Regions from separate parts of the Streptomyces sp. NPDC088706 genome, predicted to be linked through region 1. Evidence: riboswitches for the same ligand, from Rfam matches in the RefSeq annotation. Region 1 holds a riboswitch; the other holds the start of a gene.
The links. Region 1 has a riboswitch for cyclic di-AMP ahead of ACIQAK_RS18885 (transglycosylase SLT domain-containing protein). Riboswitches for the same ligand answer to the same signal wherever they lie in the genome.
Positions count from the first base shown of each region.

Region 2: linked by a shared signal. The riboswitch ahead of ACIQAK_RS25060 (transglycosylase family protein) and the one ahead of ACIQAK_RS18885 (transglycosylase SLT domain-containing protein) in region 1 are both predicted to bind cyclic di-AMP.

Region 1 covers NZ_JBIVLW010000007.1:136,282-143,503, reverse strand. The annotation lists gene ACIQAK_RS18890 (GMC oxidoreductase) at 1-1,267, opposite strand, end outside; gene ACIQAK_RS18885 (transglycosylase SLT domain-containing protein) at 1,415-2,254, opposite strand; cyclic di-AMP (ydaO/yuaA leader) riboswitch at 2,260-2,444, opposite strand; gene ACIQAK_RS18880 (FAD-dependent oxidoreductase) at 2,896-4,287, shown strand; gene ACIQAK_RS18875 (SpoIIE family protein phosphatase) at 4,307-6,913, opposite strand; gene ACIQAK_RS18870 (hypothetical protein) at 7,001-7,222, opposite strand, start outside.
Region 2 covers NZ_JBIVLW010000013.1:88,060-95,281, reverse strand. The annotation lists gene ACIQAK_RS25080 (Ppx/GppA phosphatase family protein) at 1-940, opposite strand, end outside; gene ACIQAK_RS25075 (DUF501 domain-containing protein) at 937-1,554, opposite strand; gene ACIQAK_RS25070 (septum formation initiator family protein) at 1,625-2,104, opposite strand; gene eno (phosphopyruvate hydratase) at 2,198-3,478, opposite strand; gene ACIQAK_RS25060 (transglycosylase family protein) at 3,819-4,535, opposite strand; cyclic di-AMP (ydaO/yuaA leader) riboswitch at 4,541-4,723, opposite strand; gene ACIQAK_RS25055 (transglycosylase family protein) at 5,014-6,054, opposite strand; gene ACIQAK_RS25050 (cytochrome P450) at 6,268-7,222, opposite strand, start outside.

The DNA of each region.
Region 1 (7,222 bases):
TGGTGATGGAGAGGTAGAACGAGGCCCAGGTCTCGATCCCGGTGGGCAGCGGAGCGACTTCGGCGAACGCTCCGCCGGCGTCCCAGTTGTCGATGCCGCCGGTGGGGATGGACGCCTGCACCTTGCCGGTCGGGTCCCAGAGGTGGTTGGCCCGGCCGCACATGACGTTGCCGTTGTCACCCCAGCCCTTGCCGGTCTCGGCGTTGAGGCGGGGCAGCGCTCCGGTCGCCTTGAGGGCGGTCAGCAGCTTGCTGGTGCCGACGCTGCCCGCCGCGAAGAAGACCCTGTCCGCCGTGACGGACTTGGTGGCGGTGGTCCGGCCGGTGGTGTCCAGCTGGTCGATGAGGACCGTGTAACCGCCGCCGGACGCCGGCGAGACGGAGGTGACCTTGTGCAGCGGGGTGATGGTGACCCGGCCGGTGGCCCTGATCCGGTCGATGTAGGTCTTCTGGAGCGACTTCTTGCCGTAGTTGTTGCCGTAGAGGATCTCGGCGTCCAGCGCGGACCTGGGGACGGTCCCGGCCGCCTCCTGCTTCATGTAGTCCCAGTCGTACACGGCGGGTACGAAGAGGAACGGGAAGCCGGAGCGCTGCGCGTGCTTCCGGCCGACCCGGGCGTACTGGTAGCAGTCGACGGTGTCGAACCACGCGGGGTCGATGGTGGTGACCCCGAGGCCCGCGTTGGCGCGCGGGTAGAACGTGCTGTACATCTCAGCGGCGTCGACCGACGGGAGGATGGCGGCGAAGTTCTCCCGGCGGGGCGTGACGGCCATGCCGCCGTTGACCAGCGAGCCGCCGCCGACCCCGCGCCCCTGGTAGACGGTGATGCCGGCGAACTCCTCGGCGTCCAGTATCCCGGTGTAGCGGTTGACGTGTCTGTCGATCGGGAAGCCGAGGAAGTTGCTGAGCGGCTGCTTCGTCCTGGTGCGGAGCCAGAAGGAGCGGTCGTCCGGCCTGGTGGTGTTGGCGAAGATCTTGCCGTCCGCGCCGGGGGTGTCCCAGGCCATGCCCATCTCGACCATGTGCACGTCCGTGCCGGCCTGGGCGAGCCGGAGGGCGGCGACGGAGCCGCCGTATCCGGTGCCGATGATCAGCACCGGCACATGGGCGCCGGAGCCGATCGGGCTCGCTGCCCCCCGGGCCGTGGCCCAGACCGGTGTGGCGGGCCCGGCGAGCGCTGCGGCACCGAGAAGAGAACCTGTTCCTGCGATGAAACTTCGACGGGAGACGCCTCTGGGTGCGCCTTCGTGCAGTTTGGTGTCGTTCATGTGACGTACCTCACTCTCGACGGAGTGCAACAGGTTCTACTGTTGATCGTGTGGTAAGTCACTAGAAACTTAGGGGTAACTTCCCGGTACGCCTGAGGGGCCCCGGACCATGCGGTCCGGGGCCCCTCAGGCGTGGGCGCGGAGGAATCAGTAGGCGCCGAAGACGTTGTCGATCGAGCCGTACCGGTCCGCGGCGTAGTTGCACGCGGCGGTGATGTTGGCGACCGGGTCGTAGCTGTCGGTCGAGGTGCCGGGCACGTGGTACGCCTGGAAGGTCGGGTCGATGACCTGGAGCAGCCCCTTGGACGGGGTGCCCTTCACCGCGTTGGAGTCCCAGTTGTTGATGGCGTTCGGGTTGCCGGAGGACTCGCGGATGATGTTGCGGTGGATGCCCTCGTAGGTGCCGGGGATGCCCCGCTCGGCCATGATCGCCAGGGACTCCTTGATCCAGCCGTCGAGGTCGTTCGTGTACGTGGCGGGAGCGGCGGCGGCCTTGGCCACGGGGGCGGCTGCGGTGCGCTCGGAACGGTCGGCGCGCTCCGCCGTCGCGGTGCGGTCCGCGGCGGGGACGGCGGCCTTGGAAGCCTTGTCGGCCTTGGCGTCTGACGGGGCGGCAGCCTTGGCGCCGATGGTCAGGGTGATACCCGGGTGAATAAGGTTCGGGTTCTCCCCGATGGCCTTCCGGTTGCCTTCGTACAGCTTCTTCCAGCCGCCGCTGACGGAATACTCGCGGGCGATCTTGGAAAGCGTCTCACCGGCCACCACGGAATGCTTGGCGGGCGCGGCCTTCGTCACGGAATTCGCCTGGGCGGTCACGGAGACGGGAGCCACCGCCTTTTCGGCGGCGACGGAGTGCGCGGGGGCCGCGGAGGCGGTGGTGGCGCCGAGCGCCGGGAGGGCCAGAACGGCTCCACCCGTGGTCACGGCGGCGATGCCACGGCTCAGCGAGACGGACTTGGGACGGCGGTGCTTACCCTGTGCGGGCATGGGGGATTTCCTCTCCGGCGCCTACGAGGTGAGCTGTCGGGTTCAGACGGGAGATGTCTGGCCGCATGGTCGTGCGACTTCACCCCTAGCCGTTCCGGAACCGGATCGGCGGCTTACCTGGGTCCCCCGCTCCTGCCGTACGTGAGTGGGTTTCGGATTCCCGGACGGCGGCAGGATTAGGCGTTCCATCCGGATTGACCGTGACCGTAGGCGAAAAACATCGGAAAGAACAAGCCCCGAATTCCGGATCATCTTTCCCCGCAAGATCCAATGAAAGAATTCCCGGCCGCGCCCGTTCCGTCACGGAGTCAACTTTCTTGGCCCAGAAGGGAACCGAACCCGCCTCATCCTCGTCCGCGCCCCCGGACGTGACGCTCGCCACGCCGCACGGGGGTGGCTGAAACAGAGGCGGTCAAAATTACCTAAGAGCCCTAATAGCCCTTTTATGAAATAGAGGTCCAAAAGGCTAAAATCACCCATACCTACCAGCCGAAACGGACTTATCGGGCGGCCATGTAGGCCGGGTCGGTGGCCTCGCGCGGCCAGGGCTTACGGTGTGGGGTGGAGACTTGGTAAGCCCACCCTTACCTCGACGTACGCTGTACCTGCCCGCGTTCGCCCGCCTTAAGGATCACCACGCCATGACACGCCCCGTCCGCGTCGCCATTGTCGGAGCCGGCCCTGCCGGTATCTACGCTGCGGACGCGCTGCTCAAATCCGAGGTCTGCCAGGACCCGGGGGTCTCGATCGACCTGTTCGAGCGCATGCCCGCGCCCTTCGGTCTGATCCGCTACGGCGTGGCCCCCGACCACCCCCGGATCAAGGGCATCGTCAAGGCGCTGCACCAGGTGCTGGACAAGCCGCAGATCCGCCTCTTCGGCAACGTCAGCTACCCGCACGACATCGGCCTGGACGACCTGCGGTCCTTCTACGACGCGGTGATCTTCTCCACCGGTGCCGAGGCCGACCGGGCGCTCGACATCTCCGGCATCGAGCTGGACGGCTCCTACGGCGCGGCCGAGTTCGTCTCCTGGTACGACGGCCACCCCGAGGTCCCGCGCACCTGGCCGCTCACCGCGGAGAAGGTCGCCGTCCTCGGCGTCGGCAACGTGGCGCTGGACGTCGCCCGTGTCCTCGCCAAGACGGCGGACGAGCTGCTGCCGACCGAGATCCCGGACAACGTGTACCAAGGCCTCAAGGCGAACAAGGCGCTGGAGGTGCACGTGTTCGGGCGGCGTGGCCCGGCGCAGGCCAAGTTCAGCCCGATGGAGCTGCGGGAGCTGGACCACTCCCCCAACATCGAGGTCATCGTCAACCCCGAGGACATCGAGTACGACGAGGGCTCCATCGCCACCCGGCGGGAGAACAAGCAGGCCAACATGGTCGCGCAGACCCTGGAGAACTGGGCGATCCGCGATGTGGGCGACCGCCCGCACAAGCTCTTCCTGCACTTCTTCGAGTCCCCGGTGGAGATCCTCGGCGAGGACGGCAAGGTCGTCGCGCTGCGCACGGAACGCACCGAGCTCGACGGCACCGGCAACGTCCGGGGCACGGGGAAGTTCACCGACTGGGACATGCAGAGCGTCTACCGCGCCGTCGGCTACTACTCGGAGGAGCTGCCCAAGCTGCCCTTCGACGTGGCCTCCGGCACCGTCCCGCACGAGGCGGGACGGGTCATCGCCGGTGACGAGCACATGGCTTCGGTCTACGTCACGGGCTGGATCAAGCGCGGCCCGATCGGTCTGATCGGGCACACCAAGGGTGACGCCAACGAGACGGTGGCCTGCCTGCTGGAGGACCGCGCCGCCGGCCGTCTGACCGAGCCCGCGACGCCCGCTCCGGAGGCCGTCGAAACCTTCCTGCAGAGCCGGAACGTCCGCTACACCACCTGGGAGGGCTGGCACCAGCTGGACGCCCATGAGCAGGCGCTCGGTGCGGCCCAGGGCCGTGAGCGGATCAAGGTCGTGGAGCGCGACGGCATGCTGGACGCCTCCGGCGCCTTCGTTCCGGCCGAGCGGCTCTCCGAGCTCTGATCAGCACCACCGTCCGTCGTCAGGCCGGGCCCGGGGCACCCGCCGTGCCGCCCTGGCCCGGACCGCGGAACGTCCGCCACAGGTCCGGCGGGGCGGCGCCGGTGGACGGCCGGTCGGCCTCGGGGGTGTGGGTCCAGCGGGCGGCCAGCAGGATGGCGATGTCGTCGGGGCGGTCCGTGGCCTGCCGGGCCTCCTCGACCATCCGGTTCGCCATCTCGGCCAGCGGGACCGGGCCGATCCCGGCGATGGTGGCGCGCAGCCGTTCGATGCCTTCGTCGATGTCGCTCCCGGGGCGTTCGATGAGCCCGTCGGTGAACAGGGCCAGCACGGCGCCCGGGTCCAGCCGCAGCTCGGTGACCGGGTAGGTCGCCTGCCCGTCGACGCCGAGCACGATGCCGCCGGGCAGGTCCAGCACCTCGGCGCGCCCGTCAGGGTGCCGGAGCACCGGCTGCGGATGCCCGGCGCGTACGGCACGGGCCCGTCCCGTCACCGGGTCCAGGGCGATGTAGCAACAGCTGGCGAACTGTCCCGGGTCGAGGTCGATGAGCAGCCGGTTCGTGCCGCTCATCACCTCCTGCGGGTCGTGGTTGCTGAGGGCGAACGCCCTTACCGCGCTGCGCAGTTGGCCCATGGTGGCGGCAGCCGAGACGCCGTGCCCCTGGACGTCGCCGATGACCAGGGCGAGTTCGTGGCCGGTCTCGATGACGTCGTACCAGTCGCCGCCCACCTCCATGTCCTGGGTGCCGGAGAGATAGCGCCCGAGGGTGTCGACCCCGTCGACCTCCGGCAGCCGGTGCGGCAGCAGGGCGTCCTGCAGCCCCCGGGCCAGCGCCGATTCGCTGTCGTACCGCTGGGCGCGTTGCAGGGCCTGGGCGATGAGCCCGGCCAGGGCGGTCAGCACGGTGCGCTCCTCCGGGCTGAAGCCCCGGGGGCGGTCGAAGCCGAGGATGCACGAGCCGACGGGCCGGCCCGAGGCGATCAGCGGCAGGAACGCCCGCGCCCCGACGTCGGCGTCCATCGGGATGCCCGGGTAGGCGTCGGCCAGACGCTGCATCGACTCGAAGAAGATCGGGCGGCCGGTGGTCAGGGTCTCCACGCCGGGGATGGAGACGTCGAGCCCGACCCCGTCGAAGCGCTCCAGGAACCCTTTGGGGAAACCCGTCTCCCAGGCCAGGTGGAGGTGACGCTCGCTCAGCAGGTAGATGGCGAGCTGCCGGCCGCCGAACGCGGGGAGCAGCTCCTCGGTGACCACCGCGGAGACCTGACGCGCCGTGACCGCCTCGGTGAGCGCGATGGCCAGGGCCACCGGACGGTACAGGGCGGGGGAACGGTCGGCGGTGGAACCGATGCCCAGGCCCGGCGAGGCGACGGAGCCGGGGGCGTACGCCGGTTGCTCCGTGGCCTGGAACACCGCGCTCAGCCCGTCGTGGCCCGGGTACAGCGAGACCGACAGCCAGACGGAGGGGGCCCGCCGGGCGAGGAAGTGGACGGGTTCGTCGGAGATCAGGGCGGCCCGGCAGTGGTCCTCGTACGCCGGGTGCCCGAACCACGGCAGCACCTCCCACACCACGTGGCCGACCAGCTCGGCCCGGGGGCGGTCCAGCAGCTCCTCCGCGAGCGCGTTGGCATAGGTGATGCGTCCGATCCGGTCCAGGGAGACGATCCCCCGGGGCAGCCGGTCGGCCGCCTCCGCGACGACGGGTCCCGCGCCGAAGTCGACGACGAAGCCGGTCAGCCGGCTCTCGGCGCTCTCCCCGTCGGGGTGCGTCCAGCGGCCCGACAGCTCCAGCAGGTGGTAGCGCCCGTCGGGGCCGCGCAACCGCATCCGGCGCACCACCGGGTCGGCCGACTCCACCGCCTGCCGGGCCAGGGCCCACAGCCCGTACACGTCCTCCGGTACGAGGCGTCCGGCGAGGGCGTCGACGGTGCCGGGGAACTCCGCCGGTGCGGTGCCGAAGATCGCGCACAGGTCGTCGTCCGCGGACAGGGCACCGGAGTGCAGGTTCCAGTCGAAGCTGCCGACCCGTACCGGGGGCGCGGGGGCGGCCGGCAGCTGGACGGGGATCGGCTCCCTTTCCCAGACGACGGGGATGGACCGCGACTCCAGATCGGCGAGGGCGGCCCCGAGACGGCGGCCGAGGCGGAGCAGCCGCTGCCCGTCGGCGGGGGCGATCTGCTCACCGGGGGTGGCGGACCGCAGGACGGCGAGCACCCCCGTGCTGCCCTGCGGGCCGGTGATGGGGACCCACAGCGAGCCGAACGGGAACGGCAGCCCCGCCATCAGCTGCGGAAACCGCCGCATGGCCTCCTCCGCGTCGGCGAGCAGCACGGGCCGCCCGGTGCGGTAGGCCTCGGAGACGGGGAACGGCCGGTTCACGTGCATCCGCCACCAGGGCCGGAACAGCGGCCCCGGCAGTCCGGCGAGGACCGCGAGGCGCAGCAGCCCGGGCGTCCCGGTGCGCAGATAGACGCCCCCCGCGTATCCCCCGGCGGACTCGACGGCGCTGACCACTCCCTGCGCGAGTACGAGGGACAGCTCGTCCGGTACTCGGCCGCCGTCGTCTTGCCCGGCCGCGGCCCCGCTTCCGGGGGACGGGGTGGGCCGGGTCGCATCGTGCCGGGTCACACAGCCAGCATGCTCCCCGCAGCGGGGGCCGCGCACGTCGGCGGACCGGCCGGCCGAAGCCGCACCGGCCGGTCCGCCGCCGCGGTCTCAGTGCAGCCTGGCGACAGCGGTGCCGGTCGTCTTCTCGAACCCCTTCAGCGGGGCGCCGTCCAGGTCACCCAGCTGTCCCCACTCCAGAACGGTCACCGTGCGACCGTCCCGGCCGACCGCGTGGAGGCCGATGTCGGTGGAGCCGGCCTCCGGGTGGGAGGTGTCGATGCTGTAGACGTGTGCACCCTCCTCCACGTTCACCCGGCCGTGGTACCGGCT
Region 2 (7,222 bases), on a different contig from region 1:
CCGCCGCTGCGAAGGCGATGCCGTCCAGGATGTCGTGCTCGCTGACGACGACCTCGTGCGCGCCCGTCCGCTCCATCACCGCGAGCAGGACGAGGGCGCCCGCCGCGATCACGTCGACGCGGCCCGGGTGCATCACGGGGATCGCGGCGCGCTCCTCGTGGGTCGTCCGGAGCAGGTGCTCGGTGATCGCGCGGACCTGGCCGCGGGAGACCCGGGAGTGGTGGATGGCCTCGGAGTCGTACTCCGCCAGCTCCAGCGCGATCCCGGCGATCGTGGTGACCGTGCCCGCGAGGCCCACCAGGCTGCCGGCCTCGGTGAGTTGCACGGTCTCGGCGGCGAGGTCGAGGGCGGCGTCGATGTCCGCGCGGATCGCGGCGACCCGCGCGGGGGTGGCCGGGTCCACGACGGCCCCGTCCACGACGAGGTGACGCTCCGTCATCCGTACGCAGCCGATGTCCACGGAGCGGGCCGCGCTCACCCCGTCCGAGCCGAGGACGAACTCGGTGGAGCCACCGCCGATGTCGACGACCAGATACGGCTTCGCCAGGTGGTCGCTACCGGTCAGCTCCTTGGTGGCGCCGTCGAAGGAGAGCTGTGCCTCCTGGTCGCCGGTGACCACCTCGGGCTCGACGCCCAGGATGTCCCGGACGCCGGCCACGAACTCGTCGCTGTTCTCGGCGTCGCGGGAGGCGGAGGTGGCGACGAAGCGGACCCGTTCGGCGCCCAGCTCCGCGATCGCGGCGGCGTACTCGCGGCAGGCCGCGAACGTCCGCTCCAGCGCCTCGGGGGCGAGCCGGCCGGTCCTGTCGACGCCCTGGCCGAGGCGGACGATCGTCATCCGCCGGTCCAGCTTCGTGAAAGCGCCGGTGGCGGGGTCCACGTCGGCGACCAGGAGGCGGATCGAGTTCGTACCGCAGTCGACGGCGGCGACCCTGGTCATGCGCGCTTCCCGTCGGCGGGGCCATCGAGGGGACGGAAGGCGAAGTGGCCGCCGTCGCCCTCTTCCACCGTCCAGCCGTCGTCCGCGCTCGGGGCCACGGCGCACGGCGTGACACACGCCCCCTTGGCCCACCACTCGGGCAGCATCGCGATGGCCTCGTCGCCCAGCGGGTTCACCCCGGGTCCGGCTGCCAGCGAGTGGCCCACCAGGACGTGCAGGCACTTCACCCGGTCCGGCATGCCGCCCGCGCTCGGGAAGCCCTCCAGGACCTCGATGGCGTCGCGGCGGGCGAGGTAGTCCTCGTGCGCGGCCCGGTAGGCGGCGGCCAGCTCCGGGTCGGTCTCCAGACGGGCCGTCATCTCCTTCATGACCCCGTTCGCCTCCAGCGTGCCGATCGCCGAGGCCGCCCGGGGGCAGGTCAGGTAGTACGTCGTCGGGAACGGCGTGCCGTCCTCCAGACGGGGCTGGGTCTCCACCACGTCCGGGTTGCCGCACGGGCAGCGGTGCGCGATGGCGCGCAGGCCGCGCGGCGGGCGGCCGAGCTGCTGCTCGAAGGCGGCGATGTCCGCGTCGGTGGGCTGGGTGGACTCGGTCTGCGGAGGGGGCGTTTCCATGCCTGCCTTGGTTCTGCTCGGAAGCTCGTCGAAAGCTCGTCGGGGCGGAAAGAGGTGGTACGTACGGGGGTCAGTCGCGGTCGTCACGGTCGGCGCTGTCCACGCCGTCCCAGAGGTTGGAGTGCCAGGGGAGTCGGCTGTCGCCCGGCTCCCCACGACGGTCCTGCGCCGCGTCGGGGTCGGCCACGGTGTAGCCGGTCTCCCCGGGGAGGACGTAATGGAGGTGCTGGCGGGCCAGTCGCATGATGTACGCGTCGTCCTGGAGCCGCGCCTTCTCGTCCCGCAGCTCCTCGGCGCGCGCCTCGGCCTGCTGTGCGAGCCGCTCCTGCTCGGCGATGTCGTCGCGCTGGGAGACGTACTGACGCATCGGGTAGGCGAGCGCGACCACCAGGGAGCAGACCACCAGCGCCAGGAAGGCGGCCCGGCCGGTGAGCCGGGAGCGGCGGGCCTGGCGGCGGTTCTGGGAGCGGTACACGCGGGCCGCGGTCTGCTCGCCGAGCAGTCGCAGCCTGGTCGCGGTGGAGAACCGGTCGCGGTCCTTCCCGGCCATGTCTCCCGCCTCCCCGTTACGCACGTCCGTCCCCGCACACGGTACGGGACCGAGTGCGGGGACGGACGGAGGCTACCGTCTTGACGCTACGGGTCAGCCCTTGAAGCGCGGGAAGGCGGAGCGGCCCGCGTACACCGCGGCGTCGTCGAGGATCTCCTCGATGCGCAGCAGCTGGTTGTACTTGGCGACGCGGTCCGAGCGGGCCGGGGCGCCGGTCTTGATCTGGCCGCAGTTCACGGCGACGGCGAGGTCGGCGATGGTGACGTCCTCGGTCTCGCCGGAGCGGTGCGACATCATGCACTTGAAGCCGTTGCGCTGGGCCAGCTCGACGGCGTCCAGGGTCTCGGTCAGCGAACCGATCTGGTTGACCTTGACGAGCAGGGCGTTGGCGGAGCCCTCCTCGATGCCGCGGGCCAGGCGCTCCGGGTTGGTGACGAAGAGGTCGTCGCCGACGATCTGGACCTTGGCGCCCAGGCGGTCGGTGATGACCTTCCAGCCGGCCCAGTCGTCCTCGTACAGCGGGTCCTCGATGGAGACCAGCGGGTACGCGGAGACGAGCTCCTCGTAGTACTCGGTCATCTCGGCGGCCGAGCGGGACTTGCCCTCGAACTCGTAGACGCCGTCCTTGTAGAACTCCGACGCGGCGACGTCGAGCGCGAGCGCGATGTCGCGGCCCGGGACGTAGCCGGCCTCCTTGACGGCCTCGACGATGAGGTCCAGGGCGGCGCGGTTGGACTCCAGGTTCGGGGCGAAGCCGCCCTCGTCGCCGAGTCCGGTGGACAGGCCCTTGGTCTTGAGGACCTTCTTCAGCGTGTGGTAGATCTCCGCGCCCCAGCGCAGGGCCTCGGAGAAGGACTCCGCGCCGATGGGGGCGATCATGAACTCCTGGATGTCCACGTTGGAGTCGGCGTGCGAGCCGCCGTTCAGGATGTTCATCATCGGAACGGGCAGCAGGTGCGCGTTCGGGCCGCCGAGGTAGCGGAAGAGCGGCAGGTCGGACGCCTCGGAGGCGGCGTGCGCTACGGCGAGCGAGACGCCGAGGATGGCGTTCGCGCCGAGCGAGGCCTTGTTCTCGGTGGCGTCCAGGTCGAACATCGCCTGGTCGATGAGGCGCTGCTCGGTGGCGTCGTACCCGACGAGCTCCGGGCCGATCTGCTCGATGACGGCGAGGACGGCCTTCTCGACGCCCTTGCCCTGGTAGCGGTTGGGGTCACCGTCGCGGAGCTCGATGGCCTCGAACGCACCGGTGGAGGCGCCGGACGGAACGGCAGCACGGCCCGTGCTGCCGTCGTCGAGGCCGACCTCGACCTCGACCGTGGGGTTGCCCCGGGAGTCGAGGATTTCCCTGGCTACGACGACGTCGATGGACGGCACGAGGCATCTCCTTCTGGGATATGACGCTGGTTGTGCAGGGTCACTGTGGCCTTGCGACACGAGCCTAACCGGCCCGGCCGCGTCAGTCGGCCGACCGCCCGTCCCCTGGGACGAAAAAGGACCCAAGGGCCCGCATCACGGGACGAATCTCCAGAAATCTACTGGGCGGTAACAAGCGTTGGTGACAAGAGGTGAACGCATCCGCGGGCCGGATCCGCGCGTTCCTCCGCCACGGACGGACCCCGGCCCGGCGCGCACGGGGGGAGAGCGCGCCGGGCCGGGGAGCCGTGCGAGGGAGGGTGCCGCCGGACCCCCTCCCGCCGGGGAGGAGAGCCGACTGTTACTTCAGGTGGAGCTGCTGACCCGGGAAGATCAGGTCCGCTTCCTTGACGATGTCGTCGTTGAGCTTGAAGAGCTTGCTCCAGCCGCCCTTGACGTCTTCCTTGTCAGCGATCTTGCTGAGGGTGTCGCCGGCCTTGACCTTGTACTCGCCGTCACCCTTCTTGACCTTCTCACCGGTCGGGGTGGTGACGGTCTTCTTGGAGCTCTCGGCCTTGGGGACGGCCGGGGCGGTGCGCTGCTCGCTGCGCGTGGTGGGCTGCTCGGCCTTGCGCTCGGGCTGCGCCTGCTCGGGCTTGCTCGCGGACGAGCCGGAGCCGGTGTTCACGCCCGGGTCCACACCGTCGTTGGTGAGGCCGCCTGCGCCGGCGCAGGCCCAGGCACCCGGGCCCTGCATGTCGAGGAGCTTCTCGGCGGTGGCGATCTGCTGGTCCTTGGAGGCCAGATCGGCGCGGGAGGCGTACTGCGTACCGCCGGCGGCGGCCCAGCTCGACTGCGAGAACTGCAGTCCGCCGTAGTAGCCGTTGCCGGTGTTGATGGACCAGTTGCCGCCGGACTCGCACCGGGCGACGGCGTCCCAGGTCTCGACGGAGGCGGCGGAGGCGTTGGTCGCGCCCATCAGCGGGACGGCGACGGCGGCACCGGCGACGCCGGCCAGGGTGGCGAGACGGACGGTCTTCGAGGGGCGGCGGTGCTTGCCCTTGCTGTTCAGCAGCATGGAACGGATCTCCTCACCGACGCCTACGAGGTGAGCTGTCGGGTTCGGGCTGATGAGTTGCCCGGTCGCACGACCTTGCGCGCGACTTCACCCCAAGCCGTTCCCGTACGCCCCCGTCCTTCGACGAGGCCGTCCGGACCCGGCGGCCTACCTGGGTCCCCCGCTCCTGCCTACGGCGCTTCACGCGTCTGTTCCCTTCGACCGACGGCAGGATTCGGCGTGACGGTCGACGGGGCCCGCGGTGCGAGCGGTTCCGACCGTAAACACAGGCAACCCCGACATTCAAAGATGGACATACTAGTCCAATCGGCGCTTACTTGCTCACCCTGACGGATCGTTTCCGCAGGTCGGAGGGGTTCTGCGGCGAGCTGGCGGGCGCAACACGCCAGTTGCAGCAAAGAGACCCATGTCTCACTTACGCATAAGTGGGCATAGGCCTCTGAACTACCCGCGATTTTGCGGCTTTTTCCCGAATTCGTCAGTTGGCTGCGGACTCCTCGGCGCCTTCCGCGACGCTCTTCCCGGCGCTCTGCTCCAGCCCCAGTTCCAGGCTCTGTCCGGGCAGGATCAGGTCCGGGTCGGAGCCCAGGAGGTCCTTGTTGGCCTCGTACAGACCGGTCCAGCCCTGGGGAAGTTTCTGTGCGTCAGCAATCGCCCAGAGGTTGTCCCCGGGCTGCACGGTGTAGCCGTCCTCGGCGACCGCGTCGCCGTCCCGCGCGTCACCCTCGCCCCGCGAGGCGTGCCGGCCGGACTCACGGGGACCGCCCTCCCGCCCCGACGCGCCGGGCTCCTCGGGGGCCGCGGCGCCCCGGTGCTTGCCGCCGGTGCGGTCGGCGTCCCGCGAGGGGTCGGGGGCGGAGGCGGGGGGCTGCGAGGCGTCAAAGGACCCGGGGGCTCCGGTCCTTCCGGCGGACGGAGGTGCGGAGGTCCCGCCCGAGGGGTCGGGCGTGTCGCTGCCGCCCTCCCTCTCACCTCTGGCGGCCTTGTCGCCCTCGCCGGTCCTCCTGGCCTTGTCCACGGAGTCCGTGTTGCCGGAACTTCCGGCTTCCGGCTTTTCGTCCGCTTCGTCCGCCGGGGCGGTCGCCGGGTCCTGGGTGGGATCGGCGGAGGGCACGGTGCCGGGGTCGACACCGGGCAGGCTGCCGTCCACCGCGAGGCCGGAGATCACCGCGCAGCTCGGCCACGCCTGCGGTCCCTTGTCGTCCAGGACCTTCTCCGCGACGGAGATCTGCTGCGAGCGGCTGGCCAGGTCGGCCCGCTCCGCGAAGGCGGTGCCGCCGTACGCCGACCAGGTCTCCTGCGAGAACTGGAGCCCGCCGTAGTAGCCGTTGCCGAGGTCGGCACTCCACATGCCGCCGCTCTCGCACTCCGCGACCCGGTCCCAGGTGGTGGCGTCGGCTGCGTGTGCGCCTGCCGCGCCGAGGAGCGGCATGGCGATGGCCGATCCGGTCACGCCTGCGGCGACGACGATGGCGGGTGCCTGACGAGGGCGGCGGTGTCTGCCGTTCGCGGAGCCCATGGGATATGCCTTCCGTGCGACTGACAAGCAGGAACTGAGGAGCGTGAAGCCGTTGAGCACAGGAAGCTGCCGCGCGCGGCACTGCCGCGCACCGGGAGCTGTGGCGCAAGTGACGTGTGGGCAACCGGTGAACGGCGGCCGACGCGTCGAACCGTGAACCTAGCGGGACTCGAACGTATGTCACAAGTCGATGCAGCGGAGATCACGTGAAAGTCACAGAGGTGACAGCGTGTCACCTTGTTCGAGACGGCGCCCCGGCTCGAACTCCACGGGCAAGGTGCGCAGTCCGCGCATGATGAGCCCGCCACGCCAGCGCAAATCGGCAGGTTCCGCCGCAAGTCGCAGTCCAGGGAGGCGTCTGAGCAGCGTCGCCACCGCGGCCTGGCCTTCCAGCCGGGCCAGCGGCGCTCCCAGACAGTAGTGGATTCCGTGACCGTAACCGAGGTGCTGATTGTCCCGCCGTGAGAGGTCGAGGGCGTCCGGATCCGCGAACCGTTCCGGGTCCCGGTCCGCCGCCGCCAGCACCACGAGCACCGGGTCCCCGGCCGCGATCTGCTGCCCGCCGAGCGTCAGCGCCTCGGTGGCGTACCGCCAGGTCGCGAGCTCCACCGGGCCGTCGAACCGGAGCAGTTCCTCGATCCCGGTGGCCAGCAGCGCGCTCTCCCCCGCCGCCAGGGAGGCCTCCAGCCGGGCGCGCTGCTGGGGGTGGCGCAGCAGGGCGAACGTACCGTTGCCGATGAGGTTGACCGTCGTCTCGAAACCGGCGAACAGCAGGATGAAGGCCATCGCGGCGGCCTCGTTCTCCGTGAGGTGCTCGCCGTGGTCGCTGGCCCGGATCAGCCCGGAGATCAGGTCGTCGCCCGGCTCCTGCCTCTTGCGGTGGATGAGTTCGGCGAGGTAGCCGCGCATCTTCTTCACCGACCGGGCCACCCCGCCACGCGGCCCGCCGCCATGGCGGATCATCATGCCCGCCCAGTCCCGGAAGTCGTCCTGGTCCTCGCGCGGGACGCCGAGCAGGTCGCAGATGGCGTAGATGGGGAGCGGGAAGGCGAAGTCGTGGATCAGGTCCGCCTTCCCCTCCTCGACGAACCGGTCGATGAGCCGGTCCGTCAGCTCCTGCACGCGGGGCGCGAACTCCGCGACCCGGCGCGGGGTGAACGCCTTGGCG